4 regions of the Paenibacillus sp. RC84 genome follow, and region 1 is predicted to be linked to each of the others. Evidence: predicted binding sites of a transcription regulator. Region 1 holds the regulator's gene; each other region holds the start of a gene.
The links. The regulator Rex, encoded in region 1, represses fermentation and respiration genes when NADH is low (regulators of the CRP and FNR family bind a similar motif). The targets are predictions, from matches to a motif close to TTGTGAAATATTTCACAA.
Positions count from the first base shown of each region.

Region 1 (4,235 bases):
CTTGCTCATCAAGGAAGCTTGGGATTTACTCTGTGAAAAGTTTTACGAGCTGCTCCAGACGAATTCCGAACCCGGCCAAATCGACCCCGGTTCCCTGGTGATGCGTCTGAAGAAAGATTCGCTGCCCCCGAACTGGAGCGATTTCACGGATCTCGAGGAAATTTTGGAACAGCATATTCAGGAAGTGTATAAATCCGTGGATTCGCTCGTGCAGGATTTGAAAGAAGTCCAGGAAGAATACGATGTCCAGAGCTTCGTTACCGACCTCGGCGGGGTGGCGAAGGAACTGCAGGCAGCGAAGGAGACGCTCCGCTTCTTTATGAAGATGGCGGACGATAACTTCGTTTACTGGGTTGAAGCGGGGACGTACAACAAAAGCCGTTCGATCAACCTGATCTCCGTGCCGATGGACGTAAGTCCGCTTATCCGCGAACATTTCTTTGACAACAAAGAGAGCGTCATTCTCACTTCGGCCACCCTGTCGGTCAATAAATCGTTCCAGTATTCGGCGGATCAGCTGGGGTTGAAACTGCCGGCCGAAGAAGAGGAGAATCCGAAGCTGAAAACCGTCCAGCTTCCGTCGCCGTTCCAGTATCGGCAGCAGGCTCTTGTCTGCATACCGCGGGACTTTCCGATGATCCGGGGCCGCAGCGGCGAAGAGGAATTCCTCAAAGCGCTCACGGAATCACTCTCCGAAGTGGCCGTGGCTACGCGAGGGAGGATGCTCGTGCTGTTCACTTCGAACCGGATGCTGAAGCTTGCCCACGCGGTTCTGAAGGAAAATCTCCGCCCGCACGGCATCCATGTGCTCGGTCAGGGGGTGGACACCGGCAACCGCAGCAAGCTGACCCGGCTCTTCCAAGAGCATAAAGCGTGCGTGCTGCTCGGCACGAGTTCATTCTGGGAAGGGGTGGACATTCCCGGAGAAGCCTTGACCTGTCTGGCCATCGTACGGCTGCCTTTCCAGCCGCCGAATCATCCGCTGGTCGAAGCGAAGAGCGAAAACCTGAAGAAACGGAATCAGAACCCGTTCATGAAGCTGTCGGTGCCTCAGGCCGTCATCCGATTCAAGCAGGGCTTCGGCCGGCTTGTACGCAGGGCTTCGGACAAAGGGATTGTGCTGATTTACGATACGCGTGTCATCGAGACGCAGTACGGGAAGCACTTCCTCTACTCCCTGCCGGGACCGAAGATTGAGCATATGCCTGTAGAGCGCATCGTACCGAGAATTCAGGAATGGATGGGAGAGAACTCGCTTGAAGTCACTTAAAATATCCGAGGCGGTCGTCAAACGGCTGCCGATCTATCTGCGTTTTCTTAATGAACTGTCGAAGAAAAACGTATTAACGGTTTCGTCTCAGGATCTGGGGCAGAAGCTGAATCTTAACCCCGCCCAAATCCGCAAAGACTTGGCTTACTTCGGTGAATTCGGAAAGAAGGGGATCGGCTACGATGTGACCTATCTTATCGAGAAGATCCGGCAGATTCTGAAGCTTGACCGCCAAATACCGGTTGCCCTCGTGGGAGCCGGTAACCTGGGACGGGCGCTGTGCAACTATAACATCTACTTGCGGGATCAGATGAAAATAACGGCGATTTTCGATTCGTCGCCGGACAAGATCGGCCAGGTCATCAATAACATGAGCGTTCTGCCCATGGAGCATCTGGCCGATGTTATCCGGGATTCCAGCATTCGAATCGGCATCATAACCGTGCCGGCGCCGGAAGCGCAGAATGTCGCCAACCAATTCGTGAAGGCGGGCATCGAAGCGATTCTGAACTTCGCCCCGTCCATTCTGAAAGTACCCGAGGAAATCCGCGTGCATCATGCGGACTTTACGGCAGAGCTCCAGAGCCTGGCCTATTACCTTCCTGAATAGAGAAGTGAGGGTTTTGGTCTTGAAAACCAGAAAAACCGCTATATGGGCCGTTTAGGCCGTATGGCGGTTTTTTAATGGAACTTGCTATTTAATTTACCTGTTAGACGAAGAACTTAAACAACACGGTGTACAGCACATAGGACAGAATGATGCTGATCGGAATCGTAATGATCCAAGTGATGATCATGCGTGTTACGGTACCCCATTTCACCTCATGAAAACGGAGTACGGAACCCGACCCGATGATCGCGGAGGAAATCACGTGAGTGGTCGAAAGCGGCATCCCCATATGCGTAGAAGTCTGAATGACGATGGAAGATGTCAAATCCGAGGCGAACCCGTTGATCGGCTCGATTTTGATCAAGTTTTTGGAGATCGTTTTAATGATTTTCCATCCCCCGATCGAAGTGCCGAGGCCCATTGCGGTCGCAGCCGCGATTTTCACCCACAACGGCACGTCCATGGTTGTCTGGGCTCCCGCAGCGACCAGTCCGAATACGATAATACCCATCGCTTTCTGAGCGTCATTTCCCCCGTGGGAGAAGGACAGCAGCCAGGCGGACAGGATCTGGAAGAACTTGAACACGCGGTTCAGCTTCGAACGGGATTTGTTGCCCGTCAGGATGACCAGGTATTTGATGATCGTCATGATGATATAACCGGCCACGAATGCGACAATCGGCGAAAGCACCAGAATCAGCACGATCTTGCCGAGACCGCCCCATTTGACGAAGTCGGCTCCCGCCCCGGCCAGCACGGCTCCGACAATGGATCCGATGAGCGTATGGGAGGAAGAGGAAGGAATGGCATAATACCAGGTTGCCAGGTTCCAGATAATGGCGGACAGAAGAGCCGCGATGACGATAAATTCACCGTGGTTGATCTTGGACGGGTCCGCGATCCCGCTGCCGATCGTCTTGGCTACCTCCGAAGAATACAGGGCACCGACGAAATTCAGACAGGCGGCGGATATAATGGCTACTTTCGGACTCATCGCACGCGTAGAGATCGAAGTCGCTACCGCGTTCGCCGTATCATGGAAACCGTTAATAAAGTCAAAGGCTAAAGCGAGAAATACGATCGCAATCAAGGTAATAAGAACTGTTGTCGTCATGAAATCCTCCTAAACTGCTGGGCCTACGAGTAGCGCAGCACGACGCTTTCCAAGATGTTGGCAACGTCTTCACATGCATCGGTGGTCTGTTCGAGACGTTCATAAAGTTCTTTGAGCTTGAAATCTTCGTAAGGATCGCGTTTGGTGATAAAAATTTCACGGATGCCTTCGCGCATCAGGCGGTCGGCTTCGTTTTCAAGCGCATTGATTTCAACCGTATGTTGAGGAATCTGCATGTACTTCTTTTTGGAAAGAAGCTTGAAGGCATCGAGAATATGTTGGCAGCTGGACACGATCACGGCGGAGAATTCCTGCATAACCTTGTCCGTCTGGCTGATGTTGAGATAGTCAAAACGTGCTGCTGTCGCTTCAATGCCGTCCAGTACGTCGTCGAGCTTGGAAGCCAGCTCCATAATATCTTCACGGTCGAGCGGAGTGATAAAGACTTTGTTCAGCTCTTTAAAGATTTCGTGGGTGATCTGATCGCCTTTGCTCTCGATGTCTTTGATCATCTGGAAAAAGTTTTCCGGAATTTTATCTCCCATCATCGCGTTTCTGAACATCTGGGATGCATGGAGTGTGTTTTCTGCCGCCCGTATGAGCAGGTTTAAAAAATCGACGTCTCCTCTTTTACTGCTAAAAAGCGATGCCATTACGGTTCCTCCTAGTGATTCGATTGTAAAGATTCCGTGAAGTTAAGTTTAATGTATGTAGAATTTTGTAGCTTAAACTCACAAACTTAAAAATATCATAACATTTCCCCAGAAAGCAATCACTGGTTGAGCGTTTTTTCAATTGTTTGCTCGGCTTGATTTTAAACAAGTGACGTTGTACATTGAAAAGATAAGAATAACTGCCGATTTCGGCACTTTATACGGAATGAGGGCTATCGGATGAAAAAAACGATTATCATAAACGGTTTGTTCGTAACAGGGGACGCGGCCGCGCCCGTAATCGAAGGCTGTATGGTTATGGAAGGAAATCAGCTTACATATATAGGAAAGGATGCGCCGCATCCGCTGGAAACTTATGACGAAGTCATTCGCGGGGACCGCAAGCTCTACATGCCCGGACTCGTCAATACGCACGGCCATGCGGCGATGACTTTGCTGCGAGGCTACGGAGACGATCTTGCCCTCCAGGTATGGCTGGAGGAGAAAATGTGGCCGATGGAAGGCAAATTCACGGCGCAGGACGTGCGCTACGGAACGCTTCTGGCCATCCTGGAAATGATCAAGGGC
Region 1 is NZ_JBGBYL010000003.1:255,624-259,858, forward strand. Features, by position in the region: gene dinG (ATP-dependent DNA helicase DinG) at 1-1,270, shown strand, start outside; gene ABH899_RS08490 (redox-sensing transcriptional repressor Rex) at 1,257-1,880, shown strand; gene ABH899_RS08495 (inorganic phosphate transporter) at 1,981-2,994, opposite strand; gene ABH899_RS08500 (DUF47 domain-containing protein) at 3,018-3,647, opposite strand; gene ABH899_RS08505 (amidohydrolase) at 3,888-4,235, shown strand, end outside.

Region 2 (4,235 bases), on a different contig from region 1:
TCGTCGGTGCCGGGGTGTTTGCCAATATTAAGCCGGACCATTTGTTAATGACCATCGCCGCGAAAAAAATGAACATGGACACCACGCAGCTGTTTTTCCGGGGAATTCTTTGTAACTGGTTCGTCTGCCTGGCGATCTGGACTTCGATGAGAGCCAAAGAGGACACGGCGAAGCTGATTCTCATCTTCTGGATGCTGTACGGCTTTATCGCATCGGGGTATGAGCACAGCGTGGCGAATATGACCGTGCTGGGGCTGGCCCTGATTCTCCCGCATCCCGAAACGGTTACCTTGGCCGGCTGGTTCCACAACATGATCCCGGTAACGCTGGGGAACATCGTCGGCGGGGCCGTGTTTGTCGGGTTGCTGTATTACTTCATCTCGCCTGTGAAACGGGCGGACGGAAAGCTGTAAACATACGCTAGGCGCAGGCGCAGTCCCGCAAGCGAAGAAAGAAAGCTCCCTGATTTCAATCAGGGAGCTTTTTTACGGCCCGCAGCCGGGTGATGGGGCGCCGTATCCCGCACGCGGGGGTGAACGTTGTCGCTATAGGTCTGCGCCATGCTGTGCCGGAACACACTGCCGGGAATCGGCGCCTGGAGAATTCAGCGCCGTACTATGCTGTGCCGGACCGTCCTCCAGGAACCCCGTCCTCCGGGAACCCCGCGCCCGGGATTCCCGTGTCGGCAGCGCTGGCCCCACTCGCCGGGGCGCCCGGATATTTCAGCGCCGCACGACGTGGGGGGCCGTCTCGTCCGGCCCAAATAAAAAAAGTGTGCCGGTTACATCCGGCACACTTCTATGGGGCAGTTTTCGCAGTGGCAAATGCCCTTTAAATAATTCAAATCGCGAATGATGATGTAGCCGTTATCCATTTCAATGGCCTGAGCTTTGCGCAGGTCGCTGAACATGCGATTCACGCTTTCGCGGGTGGAGCCGATCATATCCGACAGCTCCGAGTGGGTGAGCTTTTTCGTAATGCGGATCGTCCCGTCCTCTTCGTGCCTGCCGTACGTGTTCGACAAGCGGATGATGGTGGAGCACAGGGCCCCGGGTTTTCCGTAGAGCATCATATCGCGGTATTTCGTCTGCGTCATCCGGTGGCTGAGCCCCATCCAGCGCATAAATTCCAGAGCGAATTCGCCGCTCTGCCAGATCAGCATTTCCACGTCTTTCTTGTGCGCCACGCCGATCAGGGTTTCTTCCAGCACTTCCGCGCTGTACCAATGCTTCGTGTCGTCGTAGGGATCGATCATGCCGATCAGATCGCCCTGCTGGTATAAGTAAAGCACGAGATCCTTGCCTTCGTCCGTAGACTTCGTAGCGCGTACCCGGCCGTTTTTTATAAAATAAAGCTTGTCAGCCGTATCGCCTTCCCAAAACAAGTAGGCGCCGGGTTGAAGCTTCTGCTCATGCATAATATCCGTCAGCTTCTGCAAGTTTTCCGTCTTAAAGGCAGCCGTGTTCCGGGGATTCGTATAGTAAACGGGATTTGTGCCGGTGTTCATGATGGCTTCCCTCCTCTTTGACTTCTGCTTCCAGTATACCGGATATGACGTAAATCATATATGATAAAAATCACACTTTTCGTACAATATTGGTTACCACGCCTGTCCGTATTCAACGCAAACCTGCCGTTTACAGGCAAAAGGACACAAAAAACCGGAGTTCCGTCTGCATTAGGCGGCTCCGGTTTCTTTTAATCGGGAAAATCGGCTTTCTACGAATAAAACTGCTCGATATCGGTCAGCATCTGCTCGGCGAGCGGGAATACCCATTCTTTTTCTTTACGCATATGCTCAAGAAGAATGAAGCACGACTGGAGCACGTGGGATACCGAACGTTTGGCGCACAGGGGATCGAGGGTTTGACTGTCTTCTTTGAGAGCCTGGAAGAAAAGGCGCAGATTGTGGACGGCCATGTTGTATTCCTGCTTCATAACGGCGGTAGGGCCCATTTTGTCGCCCGTGTACAAATCAACGATAGGGAAAAGCGTTTCCTGTTCATCCTGCTGATACTGCTGGAAAAACTTCAAGAACCGTTCGGCGCGTACCTTCAGCTGGTGTAAATCGGTTTTGAGCGAATCCCGGCTTCCGGCGGCTCCGATTCCGCGTGCGAGCATTTGCAGTTCCAGCAGATCGGCCTCAAGAAATTCATGCTGCTGCTTCAAATAGTATAGGGCGTCGGACAACTGGCTGCCTGGGTCCATAGCGGCATACGGCAGACGTTCCACGGTTATTGTGCTCATCGTCATTTCCTCCTGTCGGTCCTGCGGATGATGGTAAAGCGCGCGCGTGTTTCCTGTCTTCACCATAAGGCGGGGCCGCGCTTTTGTCTGTGATAAATGTCATAGTGAAAAAATTCACAATCACCTACAATGAAGGTGTAGAAAGAACAGAGGAGGCGGAGAGATGGCTGTACAGGAAAATGAGACCGTAAAACCCGCAGCTGCGGCGGCCAAAGAACAGGTAGACCGGCTGGTGCAGAACGCGAAGAAAGCGCAGGCCGCTTTTGAAGGCTTGGACCAATCCCAGGTCGACCGCATCGTACAGGAAATGGCGCTGGCCGGCGTTGACCGGCATATGGTTCTCGCCAAGCTTGCGGTGGAAGAAACGGGGCGGGGCGTATATGAAGACAAGATCATCAAGAACTTGTTCGCGACCGAGTATATTCATAACTCCGTGAAGTACGACAAAACGGTCGGCGTAATCGACGACGATCCGACGACCGGCCTTACGTCCATCGCCGAACCGGTCGGAATTATCGCCGGCGTCACCCCGGTAACGAATCCGACCTCGACAACGATGTTTAAAGCGCTGATCGCGATGAAGACGCGGAATCCGATTATTTTCGCCTTCCATCCGTCCGCGCAGAAATGCAGCTCCGAAGCGGCCCGCGTTCTGTACGAAGCGGCGGTAAGCCACGGGGCGCCGAAAGATTGCATCCAGTGGGTGGAGAAGCCTTCTATGGAAGCGACGCACGAGCTTATGCACCACGAGGGAGTGGCCCTGATTCTGGCTACCGGCGGCTCCGGCATGGTCAAATCCGCTTACAGCGCAGGCAAACCCGCTCTCGGCGTCGGCCCGGGCAACGTGCCGTGCTTCATCGAGAGAACCGCGGACCTGCGCCAGGCAGTCACGGATTTGATTCTCTCGAAGACGTTTGACAACGGCATGATCTGCGCATCCGAGCAGGCCGTTATCCTGGACGAAGCGATCGCGGCGGAGGCCAAGGCGATGCTGAAGGCGCAGGGCTGCCATTTCCTGAGCGCCAAGGAAACGAAGAAGCTGTCCCAGTTCGGCATGAACGCCGGATGCGCCGTGAACGCGGCGATTGTGGGCCAGCCCGCGGTACGCATCGCCGAAATGGCGGGGTTCGAGGTTCCCGCCGGGACGAAAATCCTGATCGCCGAGCTGGACGGCGTCGGTCCGGCCTACCCGCTGTCCGCCGAGAAGCTGAGCCCCGTGCTGGCCTGCTACACGGCCGCCACGGCTCAAGCGGGCATTGCCCGGGCAGCGGAGATTGCGGCATTCGGCGGACTCGGCCACACCTCGGTCATCCATTCGAACGACGACGGAGTGATCGCCGCATTCGCCAAGGAGCTGCCGACCTGCCGCATTATCGTTAACGCGCCTTCGACTCACGGGGCGATCGGGGATATCTACAACGCCAATATCCCTTCGCTGACGCTAGGCTGCGGCTCGTACGGCCGCAATTCCACTTCTTCGAACGTGACGGCGGTCAACCTGATCAACGTCAAAAAAGTCGCACATCGGACGGTGAATATGCAGTGGTTTAAAGTGCCCGAGAAAATTTATTTCGAAAGAAACGCCACCCAGTACCTGGCGAAAATGCCGGACATCACCCGTGTTTTGATCGTGACCGACCCGATGATGGTGAAACTCGGCTACGTGGAACGCGTGGAACATTACTTGCGCCAGCGCCGGATGCCGGTAGCCATCGAAGTTTTCAGCGATGTGGAGCCGGACCCTTCAGTCGACACCGTTGAACGCGGGACGGCCATGATGAACGCCTTCCAGCCGGACTGCATTGTGGCGCTCGGCGGCGGATCGCCGATGGATGCGGCGAAAGCGATGTGGCTGTTCTACGAGTACCCCGACGTCACGTTCCATTCGCTGAAACAGAAGTTCATGGACATCCGCAAGCGGACGTTCAAATATCCGAAGCTCGGCAAGAAGGCGAAGTTTGTTGCCATCCCGACGACTTCGGGTACCG
Region 2 is NZ_JBGBYL010000001.1:388,727-392,961, forward strand. Features, by position in the region: gene ABH899_RS01720 (formate/nitrite transporter family protein) at 1-413, shown strand, start outside; gene ABH899_RS01725 (Crp/Fnr family transcriptional regulator) at 782-1,507, opposite strand; gene ABH899_RS01730 (hemerythrin domain-containing protein) at 1,720-2,247, opposite strand; gene adhE (bifunctional acetaldehyde-CoA/alcohol dehydrogenase) at 2,411-4,235, shown strand, end outside.
Region 2: the regulator Rex is predicted to act here: its motif matches at 2,350-2,367, upstream of adhE (bifunctional acetaldehyde-CoA/alcohol dehydrogenase).

Region 3 (4,235 bases), on a different contig from region 1:
CCAGGACGAGATACAGCAGACAGAACAAGAGCAGCATCTTGTCCACATGGGCCGACGTCGTGGCCGCTTCGGCCACTTTCATGTAGCCGCGGAGAATCCACGGCTGCCGGCCTACCTCGGCATAGAACCAGCCGAGCCAGATGCCGAGCATGGAGAGCGGTCCGCAGGCGACGATCACCCGGAGCAGCCAGCGCGGAGCCGGCTTCGAGGCGCGTTTGCTGCGGCTGAGCCACAGGTAGAGAGCCGCGATCACGATGGTGAACATCCCGATGGTGACCATGCCGTCGAAGAAGTAGTGCACATAGAGCGGAGGCTCCAGCTCATCGGGAATCTGATCCAGTCCTTTGACTTCAAAGCCGGGATTGCTGCCGGCGAGGATGCTCAGGGCGTACGGGATTTTCAGCCCGTATTTGATTTCTTTGTCCTCTGTCAAAATTCCGCCGAACACCAGCGGAGCTTTGGTCTGCGTCTCGAAATGCCATTCGGCCGCAGCCAGCTTCTCGGGCTGATAAGCCGCCAGAAACTTGCCCGAGAGGTCGCCGATCGCAGCCGTTGCCAGCGCGAACACAAGGCCTGCGGATAGCGTAAGCTTGAGCGCCTTCTTGGCGTAAAGCCGGTCTCCTTTGCGGCGCAGCAGCGAGAAGGCCGCTATGGCCGCGAGAATGAACGCGCACGTCATGTAAGCCGATGCGAGGACGTGGGAAACTTTCGTGGGCGTCGCCGGGTTGAACATGGCCGCAATCGGGTCCACGTTCGTGATTTTGCCGTTTTCAAGCGTAAAGCCTTGCGGCGTGTTCATAAACGCGTTCACGGTCGTAATGAAAAAGGCCGAGGCGGAAGACCCGATGGCGACCGGGATGAGCAGCATCAGATGCCGCTTCGGTTTGAACCGGTCCCAGGTATACAAATAAATGCCGAGGAAAATCGCTTCGACGAAGAACGCGAACGTCTCCATAAACAGCGGCAGCGCGATGGCCTGCCCGGCGATTTCCATAAAGCTTGGCCACAGCAGGCTCAGCTGTAGACCGATGGCCGTTCCGGTCACGACGCCGATGGCGACGGTGATGACGAAGCCGCGCGCCCAGCGGCGGGCCAGCAGTGTGTAGTACCGGTCGTTCTTGCGGATGCCCGTCCATTCGGCCAGAGCGATCATCACCGGAACGCCGACACCGATAGTGGCGAAAATAATGTGGAACGCGAGCGTGACTTCGGTGAGTATGCGGCTGTACAGTACAGGATCATAATGAAACACGGTGCACCAACTCCCCCTGGAATGTTCTTGTTTCGGGTACATGCAGGCTTAAGCAAATAATCTGCGCAAAAAGGAAAGCAGCATAACGGCGGCCACGACGAACATGAGAATCATCAGCCTTTTCTCCTGACGTTTAAACGGTTTCATGCTTTCACCGCCCCGGGAAATAATTGTAAAACGACGAGATAAGATCCTGGATTGCTCGAACCAAATCCTTCTATTTTATCTTACACACTTAGCTGTGATTATTTTCACAATATCTGTGAGTAAACGGTGAAGAATGGTTGACAAAATATTGACGGATGACGAAAAGAAGAAACACCGTCCGGAAGCACGGGAAACGTGCGTCTGAACGGTGTTTCTTTTTACAGCTACTCCTGCTCTTTCTGGATTTTAGCGGGATTGTTGATTTTGTAAGGCACGGGGTAGCGCGTCAGCTTCTTGGCCACGATCTTGGCTTCGAACGTGATCGTATCGCCGACTTCGAGCTCCAGCTTTTTCAGCGTCGCGCTGTGGCTGGACCAGGCGGTGCCGATATCCGTTTCCGGATCCACAATGGCCACATTTTCGTAAATGATGACCTCATCGTCGTTATCGGAAAAGTGATTGGGAACCGTCGTGAAATCCTGTACCTTAGCGGTCATCTTCACTTTTCCTTCCGGAAGCTGAAGCTTGGGCGCTTTTTCTTTCTTGGCCTTCGCCTTAGGCGCATCGACAGCTTCGGATGCGGCGTCGGGCTTGTCCCGATCGGCGGAAACGGCGGCTTGCCCAGGCTCTGCCTCCGTCTGTGACGTCAGCGCCGGCTCTGCGGCAGCCTGCTTCTGCGGGATGGCGGCTGACGTAGTCTCAGCGGCCGCATCCGCCGGAACCTCACCTGCAGGCTCCGCATTCCCGGCCGCATCGTTTCCTTCCGAAGCATCGGCTTCGGTGTCGTTTTCGCTGGAAGACCACTGTCTCTGCCCGTAGTTCGCCGCCTGCATTTCCTTCAAATAGGAAGGGTGGATGCAGTGCTGCTGCTTGTTGTCCAATTCGATGACAGCCGTCATTCTGTCGGTGTACCCGACGATGGTGCAGGGAACGTTCAAGCCGTTTCCCTTATAAAAAAAGGCTTTGGTTTTGATTGCCTTACCGGACAGCAGGCCCCATTCCTTGCATTGTTCAATCTGCTCCGCCTCGTCTTCGAAGGCGTGGTAGATACCGGGCTGAATCGTAAACGCGTATACCATCGCTTCTCCGCCTTTCTGTTTATCCCGTTTATTTTAACACTTTTCCGCCGTTATTTTCACCGGTTTCAGGGAAGGTGAGCACGAACGTCGAACCGGCGCCTTCCCGGCTCCGGACGGAGATCGTACCGCCGTGGGCTTCGACGATCGACTTCGTGATCGACAGCCCGAGTCCGGCTCCGCCATGTTTGCGGGTTCTGGAGGAATCGCTGCGGTAAAAGCGCTCGAACACATGTGCCGCGTGTTCTTCGGGGATGCCCGGTCCGTTGTCCTTGACCTTCAGCGCGATTCCGTCCCTGTCCGCGGATAAAATGACCGTGATGACGCCGGTTTCCGGGTCCGTATGCTGGACCGCGTTATGAAACAGATTCAGGATCACCTGTTTCATTTTATCCGGGTCGAAGGTTCCGCGTACGCCCGCGGTCAGGTCGATATGAACCGTGCGGGTACCCGCCAGCATCCGGAGATGGGGCTCCATCTCCAGAAGAAGCCGGTCCAGCCGCGTGTCCGAGAGCTGGAGCTGGGGAGCGCGGTCGAGCTTGGCCAGCGTGAGCAGGTCCTCGACCAGCTTCTTGATGCGGGTCGATTCGCCGTGCATGCTCGTCAAAGCGGCATAGAGCTGCTTCGGATTGTCCGCCGCCCCGCGGAGCAGCACTTCGAGAAAGCCGTGGATCGAAGTCAGCGGCGTGCGCAGCTCGTGGGAGGCGTCGGCGATGAAGCGCCGCATCTGTTCTTTCGCATCGCGTTCCGCGATGAAAGAAGTCTCCAGGCGCTGGAGCATGCCGTTGAACGATTTCGCGAGGGAGTCGATCTCCAGTTGGCCCTGCGTCTCGGGAAATCGTTCGTTCAGGTTGCCGGCGTCGGTCTGTTCGACGGCTTCGACCATTTTGTTCAGCGGCTGGAGCGTACGTCGGAGCACGGGAATATTCAGCGCGAGGCCGCCCGCCAGGGCAAGCACGATGAGTGCCCCGTAAATCCAAAGCTGCTGGAGCACGACGGCCTGGAGTTGGGCCGTGCCCGTTCCCATCTGGATAATACCGCCGAAGCTGCCCGACCGTTCCGCCGGCCGGAAGACGACGAGCTGCTCGGTTCCCGCGGCATCCTGCACGATTTTATAGGAAACGGGCCGCCGGGGAGCCATCTCTTCTCGGAGGGCGGTGTATTCCTCGGCCGGGAGCTGCGGGGAGATCATCCCGCTTTCTTTCGTCAAATCCGTGAAGGTTCCGTCGGGAGCGATATACGCAAGAGACGTATCCGGAAGGAACAGCACCGGACCGCGCGGGCGCTCCGATCCCGGCTGAACCTCTTCGTTTTTGCCGCGCCTTTCCGGAAGAAGGGACGAGTGGTCCAGCAGGTCGCGGGGCAGTCCGTTCAACTGAATGAACATCGTTTCGGCCCGGTTGCGGTACAGGAAATTTTTCATCCATATAGATTGAAGAGCGCCGACCAGGACCAGAAGCGCGGCCAAAATATAGAGCGACCGCGACAACAGCTGGAACTGAAGGGAGCGGGGGGCCAGCAGGCGCGCGGCGCGGGTCAGAGGCCGGACTCGTTTCATGACCAGTCGAGCCGGTATCCGGCTCCCCGGAGCGTACGGATCAACCGGTGCTCCTTGTCTCCCAGCTTGTCCCTCAGAGAGCGGATATACACTTCCACGATGTTTTCTTCCCCGCCGAAATCATACCCCCACACCTTGTCCAAAATCTTCGTCTTGCTGAGCACGATGCCGTGGTTAACGACGAGAAACTTCAAAAGCTCGT
Region 3 is NZ_JBGBYL010000002.1:411,109-415,343, forward strand. Features, by position in the region: gene ABH899_RS05570 (cytochrome ubiquinol oxidase subunit I) at 1-1,252, opposite strand, end outside; gene ABH899_RS05575 (hypothetical protein) at 1,624-2,478, opposite strand; gene ABH899_RS05580 (sensor histidine kinase) at 2,507-4,033, opposite strand; gene ABH899_RS05585 (response regulator transcription factor) at 4,030-4,235, opposite strand, start outside.
Region 3: the regulator Rex is predicted to act here: its motif matches at 1,492-1,509, upstream of ABH899_RS05570 (cytochrome ubiquinol oxidase subunit I).

Region 4 (4,235 bases), on a different contig from region 1:
TGTGCCCGCCGCCTTCTTCTCCAAGGTGCTGAAGGCCGACGTCACCGTAACCGGCGATCAGCTCGTGATTAAATAAAAACAGCCCTTCACAGCGGCCGGACTATACCCCCTTACATAACCCGTTTAAAGAAGCGTTTCCGCTCTTTAAGCGGGCTTTTTTTTACGGAAACGGACAAGTCTTCTGCCCTCAAATAAGCATGAAAAAAAGCCCCGCCACTCCCCCGAAGGAGAATGCCGGGACTTATGTTCAGACCGGTTGATTCCGGAAAGATTCCGGACCGCTCTTAGTAAGCCAGTGCAAACAGGCCATGAATGTGAGACAGGTAACGGATGTTACTTGCTTCCTTCATGAGCGATGCAGGTAGACCTTTCAGGCGGGTTTGGTTGCCGCCGATCGAACCGATTGCGTCCTTGCGGCCCAGACTTCCGAGTGTACCGGAGAATACAGGCGTGAAGACGTCCATCGGTGCGCCTTTCTGTGCTGCGAAGAGGTTGTATCCGACCACTTCGCCCATCTGCCAAGCCAGTTGTGCGGTTGGCGGATAAGGACGCTCGGCGCCGGCCGGGAAGACCACGGCGCAGTCGCCTGCAAGGAATACGTCCGGGTGGGACGTGGACTGCATGAACTCGTTGACCGTCGCGCGGCCGCGGTTCACTTCGATGCCGGAGTTAGCGACAACCGGAGTGCCTTGTACGCCGCCTGTCCAGACGAGCGTGCTGGTTTCGATTGTGCTTCCGTCTTTCAGGGAAACGACGGATTCCTGCATTTCGGTGATCGCAACGCCCGTCAGGAACGTTACGCCGCGCTTCTGCAGGCTTGTCGTAGCGCGCTCGATCAGTTCCGGATGGAAGCCCATCAGGATGGAAGGAGCCGCCTCTACGCAGTACAGGGAGACGTCGTTGAAATCGACGCCTTTGCTGCGGCACAGGCCAGGCAGCATGTCGGCGAGTTCGCCCACAAGCTCGATACCGGTCAGACCGCCGCCGCCGACTACGAATGTCGCCTCCGCTTTGTTCTTGGTCTGGCTGTAAGCTTCGATGCGTGCTTCCACGTGCTCGCGGATACGGTTGGCGTCGTTGACGGATTTCAGCGTGAAGCTGTGTTCCTGGAGGCCAGGAATGCCGAAGAACGCCGTTTCGCTGCCCAGGGCAACGACGAGCTTATCGTAATCGAACGATTTGCCGTTCGACAGGATGACGCGCTTGCTGTCCGCGGAAATCGTTTCGACCGTGCCGATTTCCAGGTTGATGTCTTTGCCGCGCAGGAGCTTTTCCAAAGGCAGGGCAACTGCTTTCTCATGCAGATTACCTACAGCCAGGCGGTGCAGCTCGGTAATGATTTGATGCGTAGGAAAACGGTTAACAACCGTAATCGTAGCTTCTTCCGCAGTCAAGTGTTGACGGGCTGTCAGTGCGCTGAGCAAGCCGCCGTAACCGCCACCTAAGATCAAAATATGCTTGGACATACTCATCCTCCATTCTTGTTTCAGCTTACCTTATGATTTAACGCTGTTGCTGCCGTTCGGCTTGAACATCCAAGAATGCCTGTACGAAACGGAATGTCTTTTGTACTTGCGGGTCTTTCAGCATTTTGAGAAGTCCGAACAGACCGATCGAGGAATGTTCCGCTTGAGCGCGGTCGCTTGCTTCGATTGCGGCGGCAGCTACGCCTTTGGCTTTCTCGGTGATCGGCTTAACAAACTCGTTCATACCGCCTTTGAGGTCGTCGATCAGAACTTGGTCGCTCGCAACGCTTTGAGCCAAATCGTAAGCTTTGGTAAGAATCGTAACCATTTCCGCCAATTTCGGCAGATTCTCCACGAGAACGGTTAAAGACTCCTGAACCTCTGGCTTCATCAACTGATCAAGGACATCCTGCGTTTCCCTTTTTTCGGTAGTGCTTGGGGTTTGATTGGATGTTTCTGACATAAGCTAACGTCCTCCTTTGCTTTGAAATAGAAGCCCGTTTATTTTTCGATCCCTGCCTAGCCATCGAGACGTCTTCTGTCTTCGCATAAGTTTCCCTATTCGTGATAAATGAACCCACGCGGCCTGATAAGATTGTAACATTTTTCACATAAAAGGAAGAAGGTTTTTCTTGGCTGCGAGTCCATTACTTGCAAGATCGGGAAAAATGTCGAACAGGTCGAAACGGAACCCTATGTACTCCTATTATACCTCCGTCTTGCTAACAAGAGAAAAACAATTTTTTACACATGTGAATAATTTGTGACAAAAATCACTTCTTTCTGCGCCCCCGCTCCTTAAGCAGGTATACATGCTTGTTTATTCCAATAATTCCTCGGATTTTATTGCCAGAAGGGACAGGTCTTCGAGAAAGAATTTCATCAAAACGGGCCTCCGCCGGACCGCGAAAGGGTGATAAGTAAAAGCTGCGGGCAGGCCCAACACCGTATGCCAGCCGCCCCTTCAGATGAAAAAACCACCCGCGTGAATTCAACGGATGGTCTCGGTTGCGGCAGCTTTAGCGGCAATCCTTCATTTTCTTGCCCGAGCTAGGCCTTCGGCCTTTTAAAAAGCTGGTTCATCACCTCGGAAAAAATAAGACCGGCGGCAATCGAACCGGAAATCATAAACGCTTTGGCGGCGAGCTGAACGGCAAGATTATAATCGTTTTCCACGAAAGAACGCATCGCGTCATAGGCCATGCCTCCCGGAACGAGAGGAATGATCCCCGCCACGCTGAAAACGATAATGGGGGTCTTGTAGAGACGGGCGAAAACCCGGGATATCACCGTCACGAAGAACGCCGCGGCCAAGGTGGCGACAATGGCGTTGGTATCGCTCCGCACAAGAACGACGTATACGAGCCAGCCCATCATCCCGACGAAACCGCACTGGATCAAGGTATTCCGGGGAACGTTAAAAATAATGCCGAAGGCGGCGGAGGCGATATAACTCGTCACGAGTTGTGCAATCATTGAGGGATTCCTCCGTTAATAAAATGAAAAGACGACCGCGATACCGGCTCCGATGGCAAACGCCGTCAAGAAAGCCTCCGCGCCCTTGGACAAGCCGGACACGAGATGGCCCGCCATCAAATCCCTCACGGCGTTCGTGATCAGCAGGCCCGGAACAAGCGGCATGACGGAGCCGATGATGATTTTGTCCAGCTCCTGTCCGAGCCCGGTCCATATAAACAGAGAGGCCAGCATGCCGATAATGAAGGAAGCCAGAAACTCGGCTACGAACTTGATCAGCACATACTGGTGAAAAATAAGGAACCCGATAAAACCCAGACCGCCTGTGACGACGGCCGGAAGAAAATCGGGCCACCCGCCGTTGAACATGATCGTAAAACAGCCGCTGGACACGGCCGCCGCCGCAATCTGGAGAGCAACGGGGTAGGCCAGATTGGCCTTGTCCACCTTGAGAAGCAGCCTGTGAGCTTCCTGAAGGTCAAGCTGTCCGTCGCTTATTTTGCGGGAGAGCCCGTTGACCAGCGTCACCTTGTGCAAATCGGTTGACCGCGTGGAGATCCGGACCAGCTTGGTCGGATCGCTGCCGTCCACGGAGAAGATAATGCCCGTCGGGGTCACGAAGCTGTGGGTATGATGAAGGCCGTAAGAGGCCGCGATGCGGGTCATCGTATCTTCCACCCGATACGTTTCCGCTCCGTTCTGGAGCATGATTTTTCCCGCCAGCAGGCACACATCTACGATTTTATAAGTCTGACCGGGACTGGACGCCTGTTCCATCGCGCACCTCTTCCTGTGGATGTAGATAAGATGCTTGCCTGCACTGCCGCCATTCTCAATCCAACAGCTCCGTCAGCCGGGTAAACTCGCTTTCGCTCAGGTCTCTCCATTTTCCTTTGGGGAGTCCGTCCAGCTTGATATTCATGATGCGCACCCGCTGCAGCCGGTGCACCTGATACCCGAATGCCTGGCACATACGCCGGATTTGCCGGTTCAGCCCCTGCGTCAGGATGATGCGGAAGGTATGGTCGTTGATGCGGGTCACCTTGCACGGTTTCGTCTTCGTCCCCAGAATGCGGACGCCCGTGGACATGCCTTGCACAAAGGAGTTCGTGATCGGCTGATTCACGGTGACGATATATTCTTTCTCGTGGTTATTTTCCGCGCGCAAAATTTTATTGACGATATCCCCGTCATTGGTCATGAGGATAAGGCCCTCCGAGTCTTTATCGAGCCGGCCGATCGGGAAGATTCTCTCCGGATGCCGCACGAAATCGACGATATTGCCCGGAATGT
Region 4 is NZ_JBGBYL010000006.1:287,693-291,927, reverse strand. Features, by position in the region: gene ABH899_RS15995 (stalk domain-containing protein) at 1-76, shown strand, start outside; gene ABH899_RS15990 (NAD(P)/FAD-dependent oxidoreductase) at 285-1,466, opposite strand; gene ABH899_RS15985 (DUF1641 domain-containing protein) at 1,504-1,929, opposite strand; gene ABH899_RS15980 (threonine/serine exporter family protein) at 2,517-2,942, opposite strand; gene ABH899_RS15975 (threonine/serine exporter family protein) at 2,958-3,719, opposite strand; gene rluF (23S rRNA pseudouridine(2604) synthase RluF) at 3,775-4,235, opposite strand, start outside.
Region 4: the regulator Rex is predicted to act here: its motif matches at 2,062-2,079, upstream of ABH899_RS15985 (DUF1641 domain-containing protein).